Regions from separate parts of the Haloechinothrix salitolerans genome, predicted to be linked through region 2. Evidence: riboswitches for the same ligand, from Rfam matches in the RefSeq annotation. Region 2 holds a riboswitch; the other holds the start of a gene.
What was found. A riboswitch is a leader RNA that binds a small molecule or an ion and turns the genes downstream of it on or off. The one in region 2 is predicted to bind glycine.
Positions count from the first base shown of each region.

Region 1: linked by a shared signal. The riboswitch ahead of gcvT (glycine cleavage system aminomethyltransferase GcvT) and the one ahead of gcvP (aminomethyl-transferring glycine dehydrogenase) in region 2 are both predicted to bind glycine.

Region 1 covers NZ_JBHSXX010000001.1:601,521-608,851, forward strand. Annotated here, with positions in the region: gene ACFQGD_RS02910 (hypothetical protein) at 74-694, opposite strand; gene ACFQGD_RS02915 (heavy-metal-associated domain-containing protein) at 912-1,124, shown strand; gene ACFQGD_RS02920 (heavy metal translocating P-type ATPase) at 1,138-3,402, shown strand; glycine riboswitch at 3,497-3,590, shown strand; gene gcvT (glycine cleavage system aminomethyltransferase GcvT) at 3,782-4,879, shown strand; gene gcvH (glycine cleavage system protein GcvH) at 4,908-5,279, shown strand; gene glyA (serine hydroxymethyltransferase) at 5,286-6,554, shown strand; gene ACFQGD_RS02940 (L-serine ammonia-lyase) at 6,633-7,331, shown strand, end outside.
Region 2 covers NZ_JBHSXX010000001.1:3,342,503-3,349,833, forward strand. Annotated here, with positions in the region: gene ftsR (transcriptional regulator FtsR) at 1-174, shown strand, start outside; gene ACFQGD_RS15900 (bifunctional nuclease family protein) at 358-831, shown strand; gene ACFQGD_RS15905 (MerR family transcriptional regulator) at 1,096-1,641, shown strand; glycine riboswitch at 1,735-1,846, shown strand; glycine riboswitch at 1,850-1,962, shown strand; gene gcvP (aminomethyl-transferring glycine dehydrogenase) at 2,019-4,931, shown strand; gene ACFQGD_RS15915 (Rpn family recombination-promoting nuclease/putative transposase) at 5,240-6,139, shown strand; gene ACFQGD_RS15920 (MFS transporter) at 6,144-7,331, opposite strand, start outside.

The sequences.
Region 1 (7,331 bases), 2.7 Mb from region 2:
GCCGCCTGCTGCTCGACCAGCCCTTCCGGCTAGCGGCGAGTACCGCACTACATGCGAAGCTACTCGCCATGACTCAGTTGTCGGAGTCGGTCGTGCCGCGTCGTCGCAGGTAGATGCCCAGCCATCCGGCGAGCCCGAGTGCCGCGACGCCGCCGATGGCCCACAGCCAGGCGGTCTCGGTGTCGGCGTCAGCCTGGGTGCCGGTCGCCTCTTCGTGGGTTACCTTTTCGGTGCCGCCGCTGCCCGCGGGTGGTCGACCCTCGCCGATGACGGCGGGCACCGTCTCTGGTAGGTCGCGAGTGCCCCCGCACAGCGACGCGGTCAGCCCCTTCTTGCCGAACTGGGTAAACACCAGGAACGGGCCTTCGCCGTCGATCTCTAGGCCGCAGCTTGCGCCTGAGCGGGCGGTGCGCACCTGTGTCATCGTGCCTACCTGACCCTTGTAGACCTCCGAGACGGCGAACGTCAACGTGACCGGGTCGGTGCTGGAGACGGTCCCGCCTTGGTCTGGTTCTCGCCGGTCGAGCAGGGTGCCCGCGAAGATCACGTCGGCGCTGTCGGCGAACTCCGCGTCCGTCATCGGTGCGCACGTGCACGCCAGTGCTGGTGCCGCGCCCAGCGTCGTGACCAGCTGCAGTAATCCCGCGAGCGCGGTCGTCGCCAGAACCGCGCCTATCGTCCTCGTTCGTATCACCGAATCCTCCCCATGGTCCCGCCCCCGATTCGCTGCCTTGTTGTTTACCTGACGGCGATGAGGCGCGCGAGGTTGCACCCCTACAGTCGCGACGTGCGGCCGCGATGCGCGTGACGTCTCCCCCGGGTTGAACTCATACCCCCAAGGGGTATATGGTCCTGGTTTAGTAGATACCCGTGAGGGGTATATTCGAACCAGGCGACACAGGAGGACTGTCATGGCTACCGCGACCTACACCGTTTCCGGCATGACTTGCGGCCACTGCGCGCAGTCGGTGACCGAGGAGGTCAGCGAGGTTCTCGGCGTCACGGACGTCGCCGTGGACCTGCCGACCGGCGCGGTTACCGTCACCAGCGAGGCGCCCGTGTCGGAGGACCAGATCCGTGCCGCCGTGACCGAGGCGGGCTACGAGCTGGTCAGTCAGGAGTGACCCGGTGAGCACCATGCGACAGGAACCGGCGACGGCCGATGTCGAACTCGCCATCCAGGGCATGACCTGCGCGTCGTGCGCGAACCGGATCGAGCGCAAGCTGAACAAGCTCGACGGCGTGCACGCCACGGTCAACTACGCCACGGAGACGGCTGCCGTCAGCTACCCGGCGGAACTCGACCCCACGGCACTGCTCGACACGGTCTCCGCGGCGGGGTACTCCGCGACGCTTCCGGAGCCGAAGCGTACCGCCGACGATGTCGACGGTGCGGAGGGCTGGCACGACGCCAAGGCCGATGGCGAGACGCGCGCCGCCCGCGACCGGTTGCTGATCTCGGCGGCGTTGTCAGTGCCGGTCATCCTGCTCGCGATGGTGCCCGCGCTCCAGTTCACCTACTGGCAGTGGATCTCGCTGACGCTGGCGAGTCCGGTCGTCGCGTGGGGCGGGTTCCCGTTCCACCGCGCGGCGGTGAAGAACCTGCGCCACGGCACCGCCACGATGGACACCCTCATCTCGATGGGCACCATCGCGGCCTACCTGTGGTCGCTGTACGCGCTGTTGTGGGGTGGTGCCGGCATGCCTGGCATGACCCACCCGTTCGAGTTCACCATCCAGCGGGGCGACGGCGCCGCGGCGATCTACCTCGAGGTCGCGGCGGGCGTGACGACGTTCATCCTGGCGGGGCGCTACTTCGAGGCTCGCGCCAAGCGGCGGGCCGGTGCGGCGTTGCGAGCGCTGCTTGAACTGGGCGCCAAGGACGTCTCGGTGCTCAGGGACGGCGTCGAGCAGCGGATTCCGGTGGACCAGCTCGCGGTCGGCGACCACTTCGTCATCCGGCCTGGCGAGAAGATCGCCACCGACGGCGTGGTGGTCGATGGCAGCTCCGCCATCGACGAGAGCATGCTGACGGGCGAGTCCGTGCCGGTCGAGGTCGTCGCGGGTAACACGGTCACCGGCGGCACGGTCAACGCGGCGGGCAGGCTCGTCGTCCGCGCGGAGCGGGTCGGTTCGGACACGCGGCTCGCGCAGATGGCGAAGCTGGTCGCGGACGCGCAGAGCGGCAAGGCAGCCGTCCAACGGTTGGCGGACCGGATCTCCGCGGTGTTCGTGCCGATCGTGATGCTGCTCGCGGCGGGCACGCTGGCGTACTGGCTGCTTTCCGGTGGCGGTGTGCAGGCGGCGTTCACCGCCGCCGTCGCGGTGCTGATCATCGCGTGCCCGTGCGCGCTCGGCTTGGCGACACCGACGGCGCTGCTGGTCGGCACCGGGCGTGGCGCGCAGTTCGGCATCCTGATCAAGGGGCCTGAGGTACTGGAGTCCACCCGCAAGGTGGACACCGTTGTGCTGGACAAGACCGGCACCGTGACCACCGGACGGATGGCGCTGGTCGACGTCCACGCTGCCGAGGATGTCGACGTCACCGACGTGTTGCGACTCGCGGGCGCGGTGGAGAACGCGTCCGAGCATCCGATCGCGCAGGCCATCGCGCGCGGCGCGCGGGACAAAGTCGGGGACCTCGGCACTGTTGAGGACTTCACCAACCTGGAAGGCCTCGGTGTGCAGGGCGTTGTTGACGGGCATGCGGTGCTTGTCGGGCGGCAGTCGCTGCTGGACGACTGGAGCCAGCCGCTGCCGGAGGAACTGCTCGCCGCCAAGCGCGCGGCCGAGGCCGAGGGGAGCACGGCGATCGCCGTCGCCTGGGACGGTCAGGCGCGCGGGTTGCTGGTCGTGGCGGACACCGTGAAGGACACCTCGGCCGAGGCGATCGGAATGCTACGGGGTCTCGGACTCACGCCGGTGCTGCTGACCGGGGACAACGAAGCCGTCGCACGGTCGGTGGCGGCGCAGGTTGGCATCGACGAGGTGATCGCCGAGGTGTTGCCGAAGGACAAGGCCGACGTCGTGAGCCGATTGCGGTCCGAGGGCAAGGTCGTGGCGATGGTCGGCGACGGCGTCAACGACGCGGTCGCGCTGGCTACGGCGGACCTCGGTCTCGCGATGGGTACCGGCACGGACGTCGCGATCGAGGCGGGCGACCTCACGCTGGTGCGTGGCGACCTGCGCGCGGCGGCGGACGCGATCCGGCTGTCACGGCGCACGCTCGGCACGATCAAGGGCAATCTGTTCTGGGCGTTCGCCTACAACGTCGCGACGTTGCCGGTGGCGGCGGCCGGGCTGCTCAACCCGATGCTCGCCGGTGCGGTGATGGCGTTCTCGTCGGTGTTCGTCGTGTCGAACTCGCTCCGGTTGCGCCGGTTCCGTGCCGCCGTGCGCTGAAAGCGGCCTTCACCACACCTCCGACGTCGGGGAGTAGACGTCTGAGGCCTCGGCGCGTACGTTGATCCCGACGACAACTCCATAACGGGCCGCATGAGCCGGAGCGGGAGAGTCCTCGTGTTCGCAGCGAGGCGCCGAAGGAGCAAGCTCCCCGCCAAACTCTCAGGTACCCATACCGCTTCAGGCCAGGCCACTCTGAAAAGCAGGCGCTCAAGCGCCTCACCCACGGTGCAAGCCGTCCGCGCATGAAGCGTGGCCGGTGAAGCTCTCAGGTTCATGACAGAGGGGGAGTTCCTATCCACTGACCGAGGAGCTCCCAGATGTCCGTTTCGTCACCACCGCATCATCCGGTACCGCGCGCTCCCGAGGAGTACCCGGCATGAGCACGCCGTCTCCGTTGCACGAGGTGCACGCCGCGCTCGGCGCGTCGTTCACCGACTTCGCTGGCTGGAACATGCCCGTCCGTTACAGCAGTGAGCTGGCCGAACACCGCGCGGTCCGCGAGGCCGCCGGCCTGTTCGACCTCTCGCACATGGGCGAGATCGAGATCACCGGGCCGGAGGCCGCGCAGGTCCTGGACTACGCGCTAATCGGTAAGCTCTCCGCCGTCAAGGTGGGCCGCGCCCGCTACAGCATGCTGTGCGACGCCGACGGCGGCGTGCTGGACGACCTGGTCACCTACCGGCTTGGTGAGGAGCGTTACCTCGTCGTCGCGAACGCCGCGAACGTGGGTGTCGTCGCATCCGCGCTGGTCGAACGAGCGGAGAAGTTCGAAGCGACCGTCACCGACCGCTCCACCGAGTACGCGCTGATCGCGGTGCAGGGCCCGAAGTCGGCGGCGATCGTGCGTGCCGTGAGCGACGCCGACCTGGAGTCGTTGCGCTACTACGCCAGCATGCCCGCGACGGTCGATGGCATCGACCTGCTGCTGGCCCGCACCGGCTACACCGGCGAGGACGGTTTCGAGCTGTACTGCGCCCCCGAGCAGGCGCAACAGGTGTGGCGGACGCTGGAGGCGGCCGGTGAGCCGCACGGTCTGCTGCCCGCGGGGCTTGCCTGCCGCGACACGCTCCGGCTGGAGGCAGGGATGCCGCTCTACGGGCACGAGCTGTCCGCACGGCTCACACCGTTCGACGCCGGGTTCGATCGGCTGGTGAAGTTCGAGAAGGAAGGCGACTTCGTCGGTCGCGCCGCGCTCGCCGAGCGCGCCAAGCAGCAGCCGAGCAGGGTGCTCGTTGGTCTGACCGGCACCGGACGTCGCGCGCCACGCGCCGGTTACGCTGTGCTCGGCCCGGACGGCACCACCGAGATCGGTGAGATCACCAGCGGCGCGCTGTCGCCAACGCTGGGTTATCCGATCGCGATGGCCTATGTTTCCGCCGAGTGCCGCGAGCCTGGCACGAGCCTGCACGTCGACGTGCGGGGCAAGGCACTGCCGGTCGAGGTGGTTGCCCTGCCCTTCTACCAGCGATCCTGACCCCTGCCGAAAGGAACGATTGCGAGCAATGGACATCCCAGAGCACCTCAAATACACCGAAGAGCACGAGTGGCTGGCGCTGGACGGCGACGTCGCCACCGTCGGCGTGACCGACTTCGCGCAGAGCTCGCTCGGTGACATCGTGTTCGTGGAGCTGCCGGACCAAGGCGATGAGATCAGCGCGGGTGAGCCGTGTGGCGAGCTGGAGTCGACCAAGTCGGTCAGTGAGCTGTACGCCCCGGCCACCGGTGAGGTCGTCGCGGTCAACGAGGACATCAGGGACACGCCTGAGCTGGTCAACAGCGACCCGTACGGCGATGGCTGGCTGTTCCGCGTGCGTGTCGGCGAGCTGCCGGAGCTACTCGACGCAGCCGATTACGCAGAGATCATTAAGGAGTGAGCTGGGTTGTCCACATTTGATGCCGACTTGTCCACAGTCGATCCGGAGGTCGCGGCAGCGGTCGATGCCGAGCTGCGTCGTCAGCAATCCACCCTTGAGATGATCGCTTCGGAGAACTTCGCGCCGGTCGGCGTGCTCGAGGCGCAGGGCTCGGTGCTGACGAACAAGTACGCCGAGGGCTACCCGGCCAAGCGCTACTACGGCGGCTGTGAGCACGTCGACGTCGTCGAGAACCTGGCTATCGAGCGGGTCAAGGCGCTGTTCGGGGCCGAGCACGCCAACGTGCAGCCGCACTCTGGCGCGCAGGCCAACGCCGCCGCTATGGCCGCGCTGCTTGAGCCGGGCGACACCATCATGGGCCTGAGCCTGGCGCACGGTGGACACCTGACCCATGGCATGAAGATCAACTTCTCCGGCAGGCTCTACAACGTTGTCGCCTACGAGGTCGACAAGGAGTCAGGCAAGATCGACATGGGCGAGGTGGAGCGCCTCGCCAAGGAGAACGAGCCCAAGCTGATTATCGCGGGCTGGTCGGCGTACCCGCGCCAGCTCGACTTCGCCGAGTTCCGCCGCATCGCCGACGAAGTCGGCGCGAAGCTGATGGTGGACATGGCGCACTTCGCCGGGCTGGTCGCCGCTGGCCTGCACCCGAACCCGGTGCCTTACGCCGACGTCGTCACCACCACGACGCACAAGACGCTGGGTGGCCCGCGCGGCGGTGTCATCCTGAGCCGCTCCGAGCTGGCGAAGAAGATCAACTCGACGGTCTTCCCCGGCCAACAGGGCGGGCCGCTTGAGCACGTCATCGCGGCCAAGGCGGTGGCGTTCAAGATCGCGGCGGGCGAGGAGTTCGCCGAGCGGCAGCAGCGGGTCATCGACGGCGCTCGCATCCTGGCCGACCGGCTCTCGCGGCGGGACTGCGCGGACAACGGCGTCAAGGTGCTGACCGGTGGCACCGACGTCCACCTGGTGCTGGTCGACCTGGTCAACTCCGAGCTGGACGGGCGGCAGGCCGAAGACCGGCTGCACGAGGTCGGCATCACCGTGAACCGCAACGCGGTGCCGAACGACCCGCGCCCGCCGATGGTCACGTCCGGCCTGCGGATCGGCACTCCGGCGCTGGCGACGCGCGGCTTCGACAACGCCGACTTCACCGAGGTCTCGGACATCATCGCAACCGCGCTGCGGCCAGAATTCGACGACTCGACGCGCGCCGAGCTGCGTACGAGGGTGGAACGGTTGGCAGCGAAGCACCCGCTCTACCCAGAGATGTAACCCACGGTGCTTCGCCGCCGATGTGCTGGTCACAAGGCGGCGAAGCACCACCGCTCGGCATGAGCGCAAGGAGGCGCCATGGCGATCAGCGTCTTCGACCTGTTCTCGATCGGCATCGGCCCGTCGAGCTCCCACACGGTCGGACCGATGCGGGCCGCACGGATGTTTGTCGATGACCTCGCGGCGGCAGGGACGCTGACCGCCACGGCGCGGGTCACGGCGCACCTGTACGGCTCGCTCGGGGCGACCGGCCACGGGCACGGCAGCGACAAGGCCGTGCTGCTTGGGTTGGAGGGCGAGACCCCGGAAGACGTCGACACCGACAACGTCGATCAGCGCGTCGCGGCCATCCGCGAGCAGCGCTCGTTACGGTTGCTCGGCGAGTATCCGATCCGGTTCGCCGACAACGATCTCGTGCTGCATCGGCGTGCGAAGGGGGACCCGCTGCCGGGTGGACGTCCCGCGCACCCGAACACCATGCGCTTCGCGGCGTTCGATGTCACCGGGGCGGAGTTGGCGGCACGGACGTATTGCTCCATCGGCGGCGGCTTCGTACTCGACGCGTCGGTACCCGATGGGCCCATCGCGGTGCGCGATGAGACGCCGTTGGAGTTCCCCTTCCGCACGGCCGCTGATCTGCTCGCGCACTGCGACGTCACCGGCCTGCCCATCAACGAGATCATGCGCCGCAACGAGCGCACATGGCGCACCGACGCCGAGATCGATAACGGCCTGGACGAGATCTGGCGCGTGATGCGGGACTGTGTCGCGCGCGGA
Region 2 (7,331 bases):
TCGGCGGACCGCGAAGTGGGGCTCCTTGAACAAATCGTGACCCCGGTTTCGCGGCATCGTGACACCGAGGCGCGTGAGCGGGCGGACGAGATGGTGCGGGAATTGGCCGCACTATCGGTCACGTTGCATACGTTGCTGGTCAAGGCGGGTATCCGTGCTGTCACAGGACGCTGACGTTTGGGTTAGCGACGCACCGGGTGGTCGCTGGGGCTTCAGGTCCTTGGCGATCACGCCTACGCTGTGTAGATGGCCCAGCGCTGGGCACGCGGCCCGGATGACGGGTAGCGTCGACAGTGTCGATGCGGGAAGGTTGATGATGGTGCTGAACCCGCGCACAAGAGAGGGAGGCGAGGCCCGATGAACGAGATGCGCGTCGTCGGTGTGCGGGTCGAACTGCCCGCGAACACACCGATCTTGTTGCTGCGGGAAACCGAAGGCGAGCGGTACCTCCCCATCTGGATCGGCTCGGTCGAGGCGACCGCCATCGCACTGGAGCAGCAGGGTGTGCGTCCCGCACGACCGTTGACTCACGACCTCCTGAAGGAGGTCATCGGAGCGCTGGGCAGGGAGTTGGAGCAGGTCGTGATCACCGACCTCAAGGAAGGCACCTTCTTCGCCGAGTTGGTCTTCGACGGCGGCATCAAGGTCTCCGCGAGGCCGAGCGACTCGGTGGCGCTCGCGCTGCGTGCCGGGGTGCCGATTCACGCCGAGGAGTCCGTGCTCGACGAGGCGGGGTTGATCATCCCGGACGAGCAGGAGGACGAGGTCGAGAAGTTCCGGGAGTTCCTGGACTCGGTTTCGCCGGAGGACTTCCGGGGCGCCGACACCTAGCGGCGCTGGGCCGGGATCACCCGGGCGGAGTATTCACTACACCGGAGGACCCGCTGGTGACAAGGGCCAGGTTAGGCCGTGTCCTGCGAGGTAAGTCTCAACAACGACTTGAGGTCTACCGCGAGTCGCGTTGACCGGCATGTCGGACAGGCATACCGTCAGTGGTAGTCGTGGCGAATCGCGTCGATGTGATTCAGCGTGATCCGCGATGACGTGTCGACTACACGGCAGCTGCGGGAGGTATGCGTGGTCGAGGAGAGTCCCATGCGGGTCACGGGCGAGCAGGGCGAACTGTTTCCCGACGCGACGGTGCCGGACGACCTCGTCGGCTACCGCGGTGCGGCCGCGTGCCAGATCGCGGGCATCAGCTACCGGCAGCTGGACTACTGGGCGCGCACCCAACTCGTCGAGCCGAGCATCCGCACCGCGCATGGCTCCGGGTCCCAACGGTTGTACTCCTTCAAAGACCTCCTCGTCCTCAAGATCGTCAAACGGCTGCTCGACGCGGGCGTGTCGCTGCAGAACATCCGCACCGCGGTGGCGCACCTGCGCAAGCGCGGTGTGCGTGATCTCGCCTCTGTCACGCTGTTCTCCGACGGCACCACGGTCTACGAGTGCACGTCTCCCGAGGAGATCGTCGATTTACTGCAGGGTGGGCAGGGCGTGTTCGGGATCGCCGTCAGTGGTGCCATGCAGGAGATCACCGGTTCCATTCACGAGTTCCCGGCCGAACGCGCCGATGGCGGTGAGATCGCGCCGACCGTGCCGGACGAGCTGACCGAGCGCCGCAAGGCCCGGCGCACCGGATAGATACACGGCGTGGCGCGCCGCTACGACATGCGTTTCAACTCACGGGTTCCGCCAGGGGCTGGCCTCACCCGGTAGACTTGATTACGCAGAAGCTGAACCCGAGCGGGAGAGTCTGGTCGGATCGCACGAAAAGTGCGCTATGACCGGCGCCGAAGGAGCAAATCCTCCCCGGAACCTCTCAGGCACCCAGGACCGCTCGGGTGAGCTGCCTCTGGAAAGCGGGCCCACGGCGATGACGCCATCGGGCCCCGCCGAAGGTGCAAGCTCGCCGCGTGCGGCGGGTGAAGCTCTCAGGCGCCCGGACTCGGGCACGGACAGAGGGGGAGGGCCGCGGACGCGGTGTCCGTGGCCGGAACCCGATGACCGGAGGCACGTGTATGACACCTCGTCAGCCCACGAACCGTCGCCCGCTCGCCGAGCTGGAGCAGGGCATCCCGTTCACGCGACGGCACATCGGCCCCGATGACGACCAGTTGCGGCGGATGCTCGAGGCCATCGGCGTCGACTCGCTGGAGACGCTGGCCGACAAGGCCGTACCCGAGTCGATCCGGGACGCCGGGGACACCGGGCACACGCTCGGGCTCCCCGCGCCAGCCACCGAGGCGCAGGCGCTCGCCGAGTTGCGCGAGCTGGCCGCACAGAACCGACCAATGACCCACTTGATCGGGCTTGGCTATCACGGCACCGTCACCCCGCCGGTGATCCGCCGCGCCGTGTTGGAGAACCCCGCCTGGTACACCGCGTATACGCCGTACCAGCCGGAGATTTCGCAGGGCAGGCTGGAAGCGCTGCTGAACTTCCAGACCCTGATCGCGGACCTGACCGGCATGCCCGTGGCGAACGCGTCGATGCTGGACGAGTCGACCGCCGCCGCGGAGGCGATGACGTTGATCCGCAGGGCAGCGCGCAAGAACACGTCGTCGCGGTTCGTCGTGGACGCCGACACGCTGCCGCAGACGATCTCGGTGATCGAGACTCGCGCCGAGCCGCTCGGCATCGAGATCGTCGTCGCGGACTTGTCGAACGGGATCGCCGCCGCTGGGATCGAGGGCGACTTCTTCGGCGTGTTGCTGTCCTACCCTGGTGCGTCCGGTGTGCTGCGCGACCAGGAGGCGTTGATCGCCGAGGCCAAGGAGCTCGGTGGGTCCGTCGCGGTCGCCGCCGACCCGCTCGCGCTGACGCTGGTGCGTCCGCCCGGTGAGATCGGCGCGGACGTCGTCGTCGGCTCGGCGCAGCGCTTCGGCGTGCCGATCGGCTTCGGTGGCCCACACGCCGGGTACCTCGCGGTGCGCGAGGGCCTTGAGCGGCAGTTGCCCGGCCGTCTGGTCGGCGTCAGCGTCGACTCCGAGGGCAAGCAGGCGTACCGGCTGGCGTTGCAGACCCGGGAGCAGCACATCCGACGGGAGAAGGCGACGTCGAACATCTGCACCGCGCAGGTGTTGCTCGCGGTGATCGCCGCGACCTACGCCGTCTACCACGGGCCAGAGGGCCTGCGCGCGATCGCGCAGCGGGCGCACCGGATGGCGACCGTGCTCGCGGCTGGGCTGCGCCAGGGCGGTGTCGGGGTCGAGCACGAGGCCTTCTTCGACACTGTGCGCGCGTCGGTGCCAGGCAGGGCGGCGGCCGTCGTCGAGCAGGCCCGCGGGCTCGGCGTGAACCTGCTCCAGGTGGACGACGACCGGGTCGGTATCACCTGCGACGAGACCACCACCCGTGAGCACATCTCGCTGGTGTGGAAGGCGTTCGGGCTATCGGTGTCCGATGTGGACGCCCTGGACGCGGAGACCGCCGACGCGATCCCCGAGTCGCTGGGCCGTACCAGCGACTACCTGACCCATCCCGTGTTCCACAGCCACCACTCCGAGACGTCGCTGCTGCGCTACCTACGCACGCTGGCGGACAAGGACGTCGCGCTGGACCGAAGCATGATCCCGCTCGGGTCCTGCACCATGAAGCTCAACGCGGCGGCCGAGATGGAGCCGATCACGTGGCCCGCGTTCGCGGACCTGCACCCGTTCGCGCCGGTCGAGGACGCGGCCGGGATGCTGCGGATCATCGGCGACCTAGAGCGGTGGCTGGCCGAGATCACCGGCTACGACGCCGTGTCGTTGCAGCCCAACGCGGGCAGTCAGGGTGAGTTCGCCGGGCTGCTGGCGATCCGGGCGTACCACCGCAACCGGGGCGAGGCAGAGCGCGACGTCTGCCTGATCCCGTCGAGCGCCCACGGCACCAACGCCGCCAGCGCCGTGATGGCCGGGATGCGCGTCGTCGTCGTGAAGTGTGACGACCAGGGCAACATCGACTTGGCGCACCTGCGTGAGGTCGCTGAGAAGCACGCGGACGACCTCGCCGCGATCATGATCACGTACCCGTCCACGCACGGCGTCTATGAGGACACCGTGCGGGAGGTGTGCGGGATCATCCACGACAACGGCGGGCAGGTCTACGTCGACGGAGCGAACCTCAACGCGCTGATCGGGCTGGCGCGCTACGGCAAGTTCGGTTCCGACGTCTCGCACCTGAATCTGCACAAGACGTTCTGTATCCCGCACGGTGGCGGTGGTCCCGGCGTCGGCCCGATCGGCGTGCGCGGGCACCTGGCACCGTTCCTGCCGAACCACCCGTTACAGCCGACTGCGGGCCCGGAGACCGGTGTCGGGCCGATCAGCGCGGCGCCGTGGGGCAGCGCGTCGATCCTGCCGATCTCGTGGGCGTATGTGCGGATGATGGGCGCCGACGGGCTGCGGGACGCGACGCTGACCGCTGTCGCGGCGGCGAACTACGTCGCTCGCAGGCTCGACGAGCACTTCCCGGTGCTATACGCGGGCGCGGACGGTCTTGTCGCGCACGAGTGCATCCTCGACCTGCGGCCGATGACCAAGGCGACCGGCGTGACGGTGGACGACGTCGCCAAGCGCCTCGCCGACTACGGCCTGCACGCGCCGACGATGTCGTTCCCGGTCGCTGGCACGCTGATGGTGGAGCCGACCGAGAGCGAGAGCCTCGCCGAGCTGGACCGCTTCTGCGAGGCGATGATCGCGATCAAGCGGGAGAGCGACCGGGTGGCCTCGGGCGAGTGGCCGTTGGAGGACAGCCCGCTGCGCCACGCCCCGCACACCGCGTCGTCCATCGCGGGGGAATGGGACCGGCCGTACAGCCGCGAGATCGGCGTGTTCCCCGCGGGGGACCCGGGCAGCAAGATCTGGCCACCGGTGGGCCGCATCGACCAGGCAGGCGGCGACCGCAACCTGGTCTGTTCCTGCCCGGCTCCGGAGGCCTTCGAGAGCTGAGGGCGCGGTGCTGCCGGATGCCGCCTTCGCTGCGTGGAACGCGGCGAATGACGCTTTCGCTGCATCGGGCCTGCAGGTGCCGTGACGTCGTCCCTGCCGATATGCCCACATCCGTGTCCGTTTTGCGGAGTATCGATGGTCATATCGGCAGGGTGGCGAGCCTTCGGCGCATCTCCCCGCGTGATCGGGCGAAGACTGTCGGTGCCCGCTTGTACGGTCGCCGACATGTCGAACCAGCCGAGTCCGCACGATGCTGTGTTCCGCCGGGTTCTTGGTGAGCCTGCGAACGCGGCATCGCAGTGCGCGCGGTGCTGCCGGATGCCCTGACCAGTCGGCTGGACCTGGACCGGCTGAAGGCGCTCTCCGGAAGCTTCGTAGACGCCACGCTGCGCTGGCGACATTCTGACCTGCTATTTACCGCCCCCGTGGATTGCCGCGACGCGTTCGTGTACGTGCTCGTCGAGCATCAGAGCGGCGAAGATCCGCTGATGGCGTTTCGGATGCTGCGCTACATCATGCGGATCTGGGATCGCTACCTGTCAGAGCAGCCGAACGCGACGCGCCTACCTGCGGTGATCCCGCTGGTCGTGCACCACAACCACCGGGCGTGGAGCTGCCCGACGGACGTGCTCGACCTGCTCGATCTCGATCGAGCCACCGCCGACGCCGCGCGGCAGTATCTGCCGCGATTTCGGTTCCTGCTCGATGACCTGGCGCGCGTCGATGAGCAGGCGTTGCGGGCTCGGCCGTTGACTCCGCAAGCTCGGATGACGCTGCTGTTGCTCAAGATCGCGGCTGGCAACCCCCGGATAGCTGATGAGCTGCGAAAATGGATCGACGATCTGCGGGAGATTCTGCACAATTCCGGTGGCATCGAGGATTTCGTGGCACTGTTGACGTACATTGAGAGCGTGGGTGAGGCGCCCACGGGCGAGTTGCACGATCTGTTCGCACAGTTGGGACCGGAGGCAGAGGAGGCTTACGTGACCACCGCAGAGGTGCTCCGCTCCGAAGGACGGACTGAGGGGCGCACCGAGGGTGCAGTCGCGGCGAAGGCCGAGTCAGTGCTGACGGTGCTTGGGGCACGTGGCATCACCGTGTCTGAGGCCGCTCGCGCGCGGATCACGCAGTGCACCGACCTTGCCCAGCTCGAAACGTGGGTGCGCCAGGCCGTGACCGTGACGTCGGCCGACGACCTGTTCGCCTGACAGCTCAGCGGTTCCGGAGAAACGGCACGACGCTCGCGCCCGCCGCGCCGAGTAACAGGGCGGCGAGCACGAACGGGCCAGCCACGCCGATGATGCTGGAGAACCCGCCCGCCAGCGCGGGCGCGGTCGTCTGCGCGACACGGTTGCCGGTGATCCGCAGCGCCAACGCCGTCGCGCGCAGCCGCCGCGGGGCCTGTTCGACCACCCACGTCATCGTCAACGGCTGGCCGAGTCCCAGCGTCAGGCCGAGCAGCACCATCAGGACACCGAGCATGAACGGTCCCGAACTGGCGACGATGGTCAGCATCGTCGCCGTCGCCACGGCGGCGCTGACGACGATCACCACCAGACGTCCCGCGAAGCGCACGAGCGCGTCGAGGAACAGCCGGGTGACGAACGACAGCCCCGCCCTGATCGCCAGCATGGTGCCGACCAGGCTGGGGGAGAGCCCGGCGTGCTCGCCGTACACCGGCAGGTAGGCGATCAGCAGGTCGACGCCGGAGATGAACGCGAAGCTGACGAACACCGCCACGGCGAGCTGCCGGTTCCGCAGCAGCCCTAGTGCGGAGCCACGTCCCGCGCTGTCCGCGTCGTGGCGGTTTGAGGGGATATCTGGGGTGGCGCTGGTGGCCGGGGCGCTGCGGCTCCCGGCGGCGCGAGAACTCGACGTCTCCGGCACGCTTGGCCCGAACGCCGCGCTGCCCCGCAGCACGACCACGACAAGTCCATATGCGAGCAGTGCGCCGACCGCGACGCCGCCGCCGGTGAGGAACGCCGCCGTCGTGTCGGCCAGCAGCGGGCCGCTCGACGCCCCCATCACCCAACCTCCCAGCAGCGGCCCGAGCATCTGCCCCAATGACGCCGACGCCGTGAACCAGCCGAAGTTGCGGTCGTGCTCGCCCGGCCCGGACAGCGCCACGACCACCGCCTGCCCGGCGACCATCAGCGCGAGCAGCCCGAAGCCGTAGGCCGCGTTGACCAGCCCGACGCCGAGGATCGACTCGACGTTCGCGAGCCCGAACGGTCCCGCGATCAGCACGACCCCGCCGGACACCAGCAACACCGGCGCCCGCCCCCGGTCGGAGAACCGTCCCATCGGGATGGCGAGGAAGATCGGCAGCAACGCGCTGGCCGCCGCGACCACGCCGACGTCGAACTCGTCGCCGCCGAGCGCCAGCACGCGGTACGACAC